DNA from 2 places in the Streptomyces sp. NPDC049954 genome. Region 2 is predicted to be linked to the other one. Evidence: riboswitches for the same ligand, from Rfam matches in the RefSeq annotation. Region 2 holds a riboswitch; the other holds the start of a gene.
The links. Region 2 has a riboswitch for glycine ahead of gcvP (aminomethyl-transferring glycine dehydrogenase). Riboswitches for the same ligand answer to the same signal wherever they lie in the genome.

Region 1 (3,335 bases), on a different contig from region 2:
TGGAAGGCGTACCGGCTGACCGTGCGGCCGCGGACGCGCTGCCCGGCGAGCGCGAGGGCGGGCCGGACGTCGAGCAGTAACAGGTGCATCCCGCTGCCGCGCCTGCGGGCCTCGGCGGCGATCCAGTGCCGCACCCAGCGCTGGGTCCCGCAGTCGTGGACGACCAGGCTCGCGCCCGAGCGCAGGGCGCGGTGCAGGGCGGCGTAGTGGGCGAGGCGGACCAGGGGGCGGAAGACCGCGTACGGCAGGCGCGGCAGACGCCGCTCCCAGCGCTCCCGCACGTCCTGGGAGTCGATGGTGCGCGTGGCCCGCGAGGTGCGTACGACCCGGGCGAGCAGGGTGGACTTCCCGCTGCCGGGCAGTCCGGAGACGACGACGAGGTCCCCGGCGGCGAAGCCGAGCGTGCGCGGGCCGGTCCCGGCGAGCCCGCGCAGATCACGGACCGGCGGTGCCGGCGGCCGGGCGGCGGGGCGGGCAGGGCCGGTGGCCCGGCGCGAGCGCGCGGGCCCGGCGCGCCCCGGGCCGGCCGCCGGGGGGAGGCCGCGCGGCGGGCCGAGCCCCGCCGGAGCCAGCGGGCCGGGGCCCGGTCCGCCCTCCCCCGCGCCCGCGGCCCCGCCCGCCCCACCGCTCGTGCCGCGTGTCGCGTCCGCGTCGTACGCGCTGGTCTTCCCCACCGTGATCCGCCTCCCCGTGCGGCCGCCACTCCTCCCCGACGGTAAAGAGGAGGTAATGCGGCCTGTTCCTGATAGTGCCCCCGCGGGGGCGGCGGGAAAACGGGGCGGCGCGGTGAGACCGCGGGGACCGGCCCTTCTGCGCCGCACGGGGGCGTGCGATGATGGCGGCGATCCACAACCTCATACCGGCCGCTTGAATCCGCGCGGGAGAGTCCCGGGAGTCCGCAGTGATCTCCGGGGCGCCGAAGGAGCAAGTTCCTCCCTTGAATCTCTCAGGCCCCAGATACCGCGCGGGCGAGGCACATCTGAAAAGCGAGCCGGTGCTCCCGGCTCCACCCACGGTGCAAGTCGGGCCCCGCGCGTGCGGCGGTCATGACGAACCTCTCAGGTACCGATGACAGATGGGGAGGGTCCACCTCGCCGTCACGCCCCCTGGGAGCATCCCGTATGAGCGACACTTCGCCCCGCAAGACCGCCCTGGACGCCACGCACCGCGCGCTCGGGGCGACCATGACCGACTTCGCCGGCTGGGACATGCCGCTGCGGTACGGCAGTGAGCGCGAGGAGCACACGGCGGTGCGCGAGCGCGCCGGTCTCTTCGACCTGTCCCACATGGGCGAGATCACGGTGACCGGCCCGCAGGCCGCCCCGTTCCTGGACCACGCGCTGGTGGGCAACATGGGCTCGATCGGTGTCGGGCGGGCCCGCTACACGATGATCTGCGCCGAGGACGGCGGCATCCTGGACGACCTGATCGTCTACCGGCCCGCCGAGAGCCGCTACCTGGTGGTGGCCAACGCCTCGAACGCGCAGACGGTGCTGGACGAGCTGAACCGCCGCAGCGAGGGTTTCGACACCGAGGTCCGCGACGACCGCGAGGCGTACGCGCTGCTCGCGATCCAGGGCCCGGCCTCCCCGAAGATCCTCGCCTCGGTGACCGACGCCGACCTGGACGGCCTGAAGTACTACGCGGGCCTGCCGGGCACCGTGGCCGGGGTCCCGGCGATGATCGCCCGGACCGGCTACACCGGTGAGGACGGCTTCGAGCTGTTCGTGGACCCCGCCGACGCCGCGAAGCTGTGGGAGGCGCTGCTCGCGGCCGGGACCGGCGAGGGCCTCGTGCCCTGCGGTCTGGCCTGCCGGGACACCCTGCGCCTGGAGGCGGGCATGCCGCTGTACGGGCACGAGCTGACCGCCTCGCTCACCCCGTTCGACGCGGGCCTGGGCCGGGTCGTGAAGTTCGACAAGACCGCGAACGACGGCCGTTTCGTGGGCCGGGAGGCGCTGGCCGCCGCGGCCGGGCGGGCGGACGCGAAGCCGCCGCGCAAGCTGGTCGGCCTGGTGGCCGAGGGCCGCCGGGTGCCGCGCGCGGGCTACGCGGTCGTCGCGGACGGCGAGGTGATCGGCGAGGTCACCTCGGGCGCCCCCTCCCCCACGGTCGGCAAGCCGATCGCGATGGCCTACGTGGACGCGGCGCACGCCGCTCCCGGCACGCCGGGCGTGGGCGTCGACATCCGGGGCAGCCACGAGCCGTACGAGGTCGTCGCGCTGCCTTTCTACAAGCGCCGGAAGTAGTCCTTCCGCAGCCCTCGCGAGTGACGGGCGGCCGGGCGGGCCCAGCGTTTCCCGCCCCCGGGCCCTCCCGCGAACCGCCGTTTTCCAGCACAGCCCCGCGTACAGGAGAATTCAGGTCATGAGCAACCCCCAGCAGCTGCGTTACAGCAAGGAGCACGAGTGGCTGTCGGGCGCCGAGGACGGCGTCTCGACGGTCGGCATCACCGAGTACGCGGCCAACGCGCTCGGCGACGTCGTCTACGCCCAGCTCCCCGAGACCGGCTCCACCGTCACCGCGGGCGAGACCTGCGGAGAGCTGGAGTCCACGAAGTCCGTCAGCGACCTGTACGCCCCGGTCAGCGGCGAGATCACCGAGATCAACGAGGACGTGGTGAGCGACCCCTCCCTCGTGAACTCCGCCCCCTTCGAGGGCGGCTGGCTGTTCAAGGTCCGCGTCACCGGCGAACCGGAGGACCTGCTGTCCGCCGAGGAGTACGCGGCGTTCTCCGGCTCCGACGACTGACGAACCGACCCCAGGGACTGATTCTCTTGTCTTCGCTCCTCAACACCCCGCTCCACGAACTCGACCCCGACGTGGCGGCCGCCGTCGACGCCGAGCTGCACCGTCAGCAGTCGACGCTGGAGATGATCGCCTCGGAGAACTTCGCCCCGGTCGCCGTCATGGAGGCGCAGGGTTCGGTGCTCACCAACAAGTACGCGGAGGGCTATCCGGGCCGCCGCTACTACGGTGGCTGCGAGCACGTCGACGTCGTCGAGCAGATCGCGATCGACCGGGTCAAGGCGCTGTTCGGCGCCGAGCACGCCAACGTGCAGCCGCACTCGGGCGCCCAGGCCAACGCGGCCGCCATGTTCGCGCTGCTCAAGCCGGGCGACACGATCATGGGCCTGAACCTCGCGCACGGCGGGCACCTGACCCACGGGATGAAGATCAACTTCTCCGGGAAGCTCTACAACGTGGTCGCCTACCACGTGGACGAGCGGACCGGTCAGGTCGACATGGACGAGGTCGCGCGCCTGGCCAAGGAGGCGCGGCCGAAGCTGATCGTGGCGGGCTGGTCGGCCTATCCCCGCCAGCTCGACTTCGCC
Region 2 (3,335 bases):
AACTGGTCCGTCTGCTGGGCAGGGCGCACGGCGCCTCGCTGTACGCCATGGCCCTGGCTCTCGACGAGCGGCCGGTCGTGGCCGAGCGCGAGGGCAAGTCCGTCTCGGTCGAGGACACCTACGACGTCGACATCCACGACCGGGTACGGGTGCGTGGGGAGGTCGCCCGGCTCGCCGACCGCTGTGTGTCCCGGCTGCGGGAGAGCGGACGCTCGGGCCGCACCGTCGTCCTCAAGGTCCGCCGCTTCGACTTCTCGACCCTCACCCGCTCCGAGACCCTGCGCGGTCCCACCGACGACCCCGCCGTCGTCCGGGAGGCGGCCGCCCGCCTCCTGGAGGGCGTCGACACGACCGGCGGGGTGCGGCTCCTCGGCGTCGGCGTGTCGGGCCTCGCCGACTACACGCAGGAGGACCTGTTCGCGCAGGCCGCCACGGAACGGCTCGCGGCCGAGGTCGCCGCCCGGGAGAAGGAGCCCGCGCCGAGCGCCGAGCCTGCCGCGCCCGAACCCGCGGTGCGGCACTGGCGGCCGGGGCGCGACGTGACGCACCGCGTGCACGGGCCCGGCTGGGTGCAGGGCAGCGGCGTCGGGCGCGTCACCGTCCGTTTCGAGACGCCGCAGTCGCCGCCCGGCCGGGTACGGACCTTCCCCGTCGACGATCCCGACCTGAGCCCCTCCGAGCCCCTGCCGCTCGTGCGGCCGTGAGCATGCCGGGCGCTCAGCTCTCCTCGCGGCCCGCGATCCGGCCGAAGTCGCGGTCGGGCGGCCGGCCCCCGGGTTCCTCCGCGGCCAGGTCGAGGCCGTAGTGCTCGTACAGCTGGAGTTCCTGCTGTGGGGAGAGATGGCGGCCGACGCCGAAGTCGGGGGCGTCCTTGATCAGGGAGCGTTCGAAGGGCACGCGCAGCACCCCGGAGACCAGCTCGCTCGGCTCCAGGGGGACGAAGGCGTCCCTGCTGAAGAGCCCGGTGCGGATGGCGGCCCACTCGGGGACGCCGGTCGCGTCGTCGAGGTAGACCTCGTCCACGGTGCCGATCCTGGTCCCCTCGCTGTCCACGGCCCTGCGGCCGATGAGAACGTGCGGATCGATGTCGGTCTCCACGGTGCCTCCCGTACTCGGGACGGAACAGGGCCGACGGGCCCCGGATCGCGGGGCGCGGCGGCGTGGCGGCCGTGCGGGAAGGCACGGCGCGTCCGTAGACACCACGAAAGAGCACTTCGGGCGACGGGGCCACTCGGGGGTCCCGCCCGCCGTGACCTGGGGGCAGGTACGTCACCTCGGCCCCTACCCCGGGCTGTGCCCGCTGGTACGCTGGCCACGGCTGCTGACCCCGTGCGGGAGAGTGCCCCGGTCACTGCGGACCGGGGACGCCGAAGGAGCAAATCCTCCCCGGAATCTCTCAGGCCCCTGTACCGCGCGGACGAGGTCACTCTGGAAAGCAGGACGGGCTTCGGGCGGTCAGGTCCGAGGCTCTCCTCACCGACGGTGAAAGCCGGTCGGCCCCCTCCGGGTGGCGGACCGGTGAAGCTCTCAGGTAGCGATGATCGCGATGACAGAGGGGGAGGCCGTCCGGGTACCCGCCTCGCGGTATCCGATGCAGGTCGCGCCGACCAGGAGGCCCCCGCAGATGACCGCCCACCGCACCTCACTCTCGCGACTCGAACAGGGCACGCCCTTCGAGCAGCGCCACATAGGGCCCGACGCGGGCGCGCGCGCCAAGATGCTCGCGCAGGTCGGCTTCGGCTCGCTCGACGAGCTGACCGAGGCCGCCGTGCCCGAGGTGATCCGCTCGACCGAGGCCCTCGACCTCCCGGCCGCCCGTACCGAGCCCGAGGTGCTGGCCGAGCTGCGCTCCCTCGCCGACCGCAACCAGGTCCTGCGCTCCATGATCGGCCTGGGCTACTACGGGACCTTCACCCCGCCCGTCGTGCTGCGCAACGTCATGGAGAACCCCTCCTGGTACACGGCGTACACGCCGTACCAGCCCGAGATCTCCCAGGGGCGGCTGGAGGCGCTGCTCAACTTCCAGACCATGGTCGCCGACCTCACCGGACTGCCCACTTCCGGCGCCTCCCTGCTCGACGAGGGCACGGCCGCCGCCGAGGCGATGGCCCTGTCCCGACGGGTCGGCAAGGTCAAGAACGGCGTCTACCTCGTCGACGCCGACACCTTCCCGCAGACCACCGCGGTCCTGCGCACCCGCGCCGAGCCGACCGGCGTCGAGATCGTCGTCGCCGACCTCGGTGAGGGCATCCCCGACGAGGTCGCCGAACGCGGCGTGTGCGGCGTGCTGCTCCAGTACCCCGGCGCGTCCGGCGCCGTCCGCGACCTGCGGCCGGTCATCGAGCGGGCCCACGAGCTGGGCGCGGTCGTCACCGTCGCCGCCGACCTGCTCGCCCTCACCCTGCTCACCTCGCCCGGCGAGCTGGGCGCCGACATCGCCGTCGGCACCACCCAGCGCTTCGGCGTCCCGATGGGCTTCGGCGGTCCGCACGCCGGATACATGGCGGTCCGCGAGCAGTTCGCACGCAACCTGCCGGGCCGCCTCGTCGGCGTCTCGGTCGACGCCGACGGCCACAAGGCGTACCGCCTGGCCCTGCAGACCCGCGAGCAGCACATCCGCCGCGAGAAGGCCACCAGCAACATCTGCACCGCGCAGGTCCTGCTCGCCGTGATGGCCGGGATGTACGCGGTCTACCACGGCCCCGACGGGCTGCGCGGCATCGCCGAGCGCACCCACCGCTACACGAGCCTGCTCGCCGCCGGTCTGCGCGCCGCCGGGGTGGAGGTCGTGCACGGCGCGTACTTCGACACGCTCAGCGTGCGGGTGCCGGGCCGCGCCGACGAGGTCCTGGCCACCGCCAGGGAGCGGGGCGTGAACCTGTTCCGCGCCGACGCCGACACCGTCAGCCTGTCCTGCGACGAGACGACCGACCGGTCCGCCCTCGCCGCCGTGTGGGCCGCCTTCGGGGTCGAGGCCGACATCGAGTCCCTGGACGCCGAGAGCACCGACGCCCTGCCCGAGGCGCTGCTGCGTACCGACGCCTACCTCGGCCACCCCGTCTTCCACGAGCACCGCTCCGAGACGGCGATGCTGCGCTACCTGCGCTCCCTCGCCGACAAGGACTACGCGCTGGACCGCGGCATGATCCCGCTCGGCTCCTGCACGATGAAGCTGAACGCGACCACCGAGATGGAGCCGGTCACCTGGCCCGAGTTCGGCGGACTGCATCCCTTCGCCCCGGCCGGCCAGGCCCAGGGCTACCTCACCCTGATCCGGGAGCTGGAGGAACGCCTCGCCGAGGTCACCGGCTACGACAAGGTCTCGCTCCAGCCCA

Region 1: linked by a shared signal. The riboswitch ahead of gcvT (glycine cleavage system aminomethyltransferase GcvT) and the one ahead of gcvP (aminomethyl-transferring glycine dehydrogenase) in region 2 are both predicted to bind glycine.

The regions. Positions count from the first base shown of each region.
Region 1 covers NZ_JBFALS010000016.1:66,922-70,256, reverse strand. The annotation lists gene AB0J21_RS28815 (AAA family ATPase) at 1-674, opposite strand, end outside; glycine riboswitch at 869-973, shown strand; gene gcvT (glycine cleavage system aminomethyltransferase GcvT) at 1,122-2,249, shown strand; gene gcvH (glycine cleavage system protein GcvH) at 2,368-2,751, shown strand; gene glyA (serine hydroxymethyltransferase) at 2,778-3,335, shown strand, end outside.
Region 2 covers NZ_JBFALS010000020.1:9,507-12,841, forward strand. The annotation lists gene AB0J21_RS30795 (DNA polymerase IV) at 1-704, shown strand, start outside; gene AB0J21_RS30800 (PRC-barrel domain-containing protein) at 718-1,098, opposite strand; glycine riboswitch at 1,323-1,422, shown strand; gene gcvP (aminomethyl-transferring glycine dehydrogenase) at 1,625-3,335, shown strand, end outside.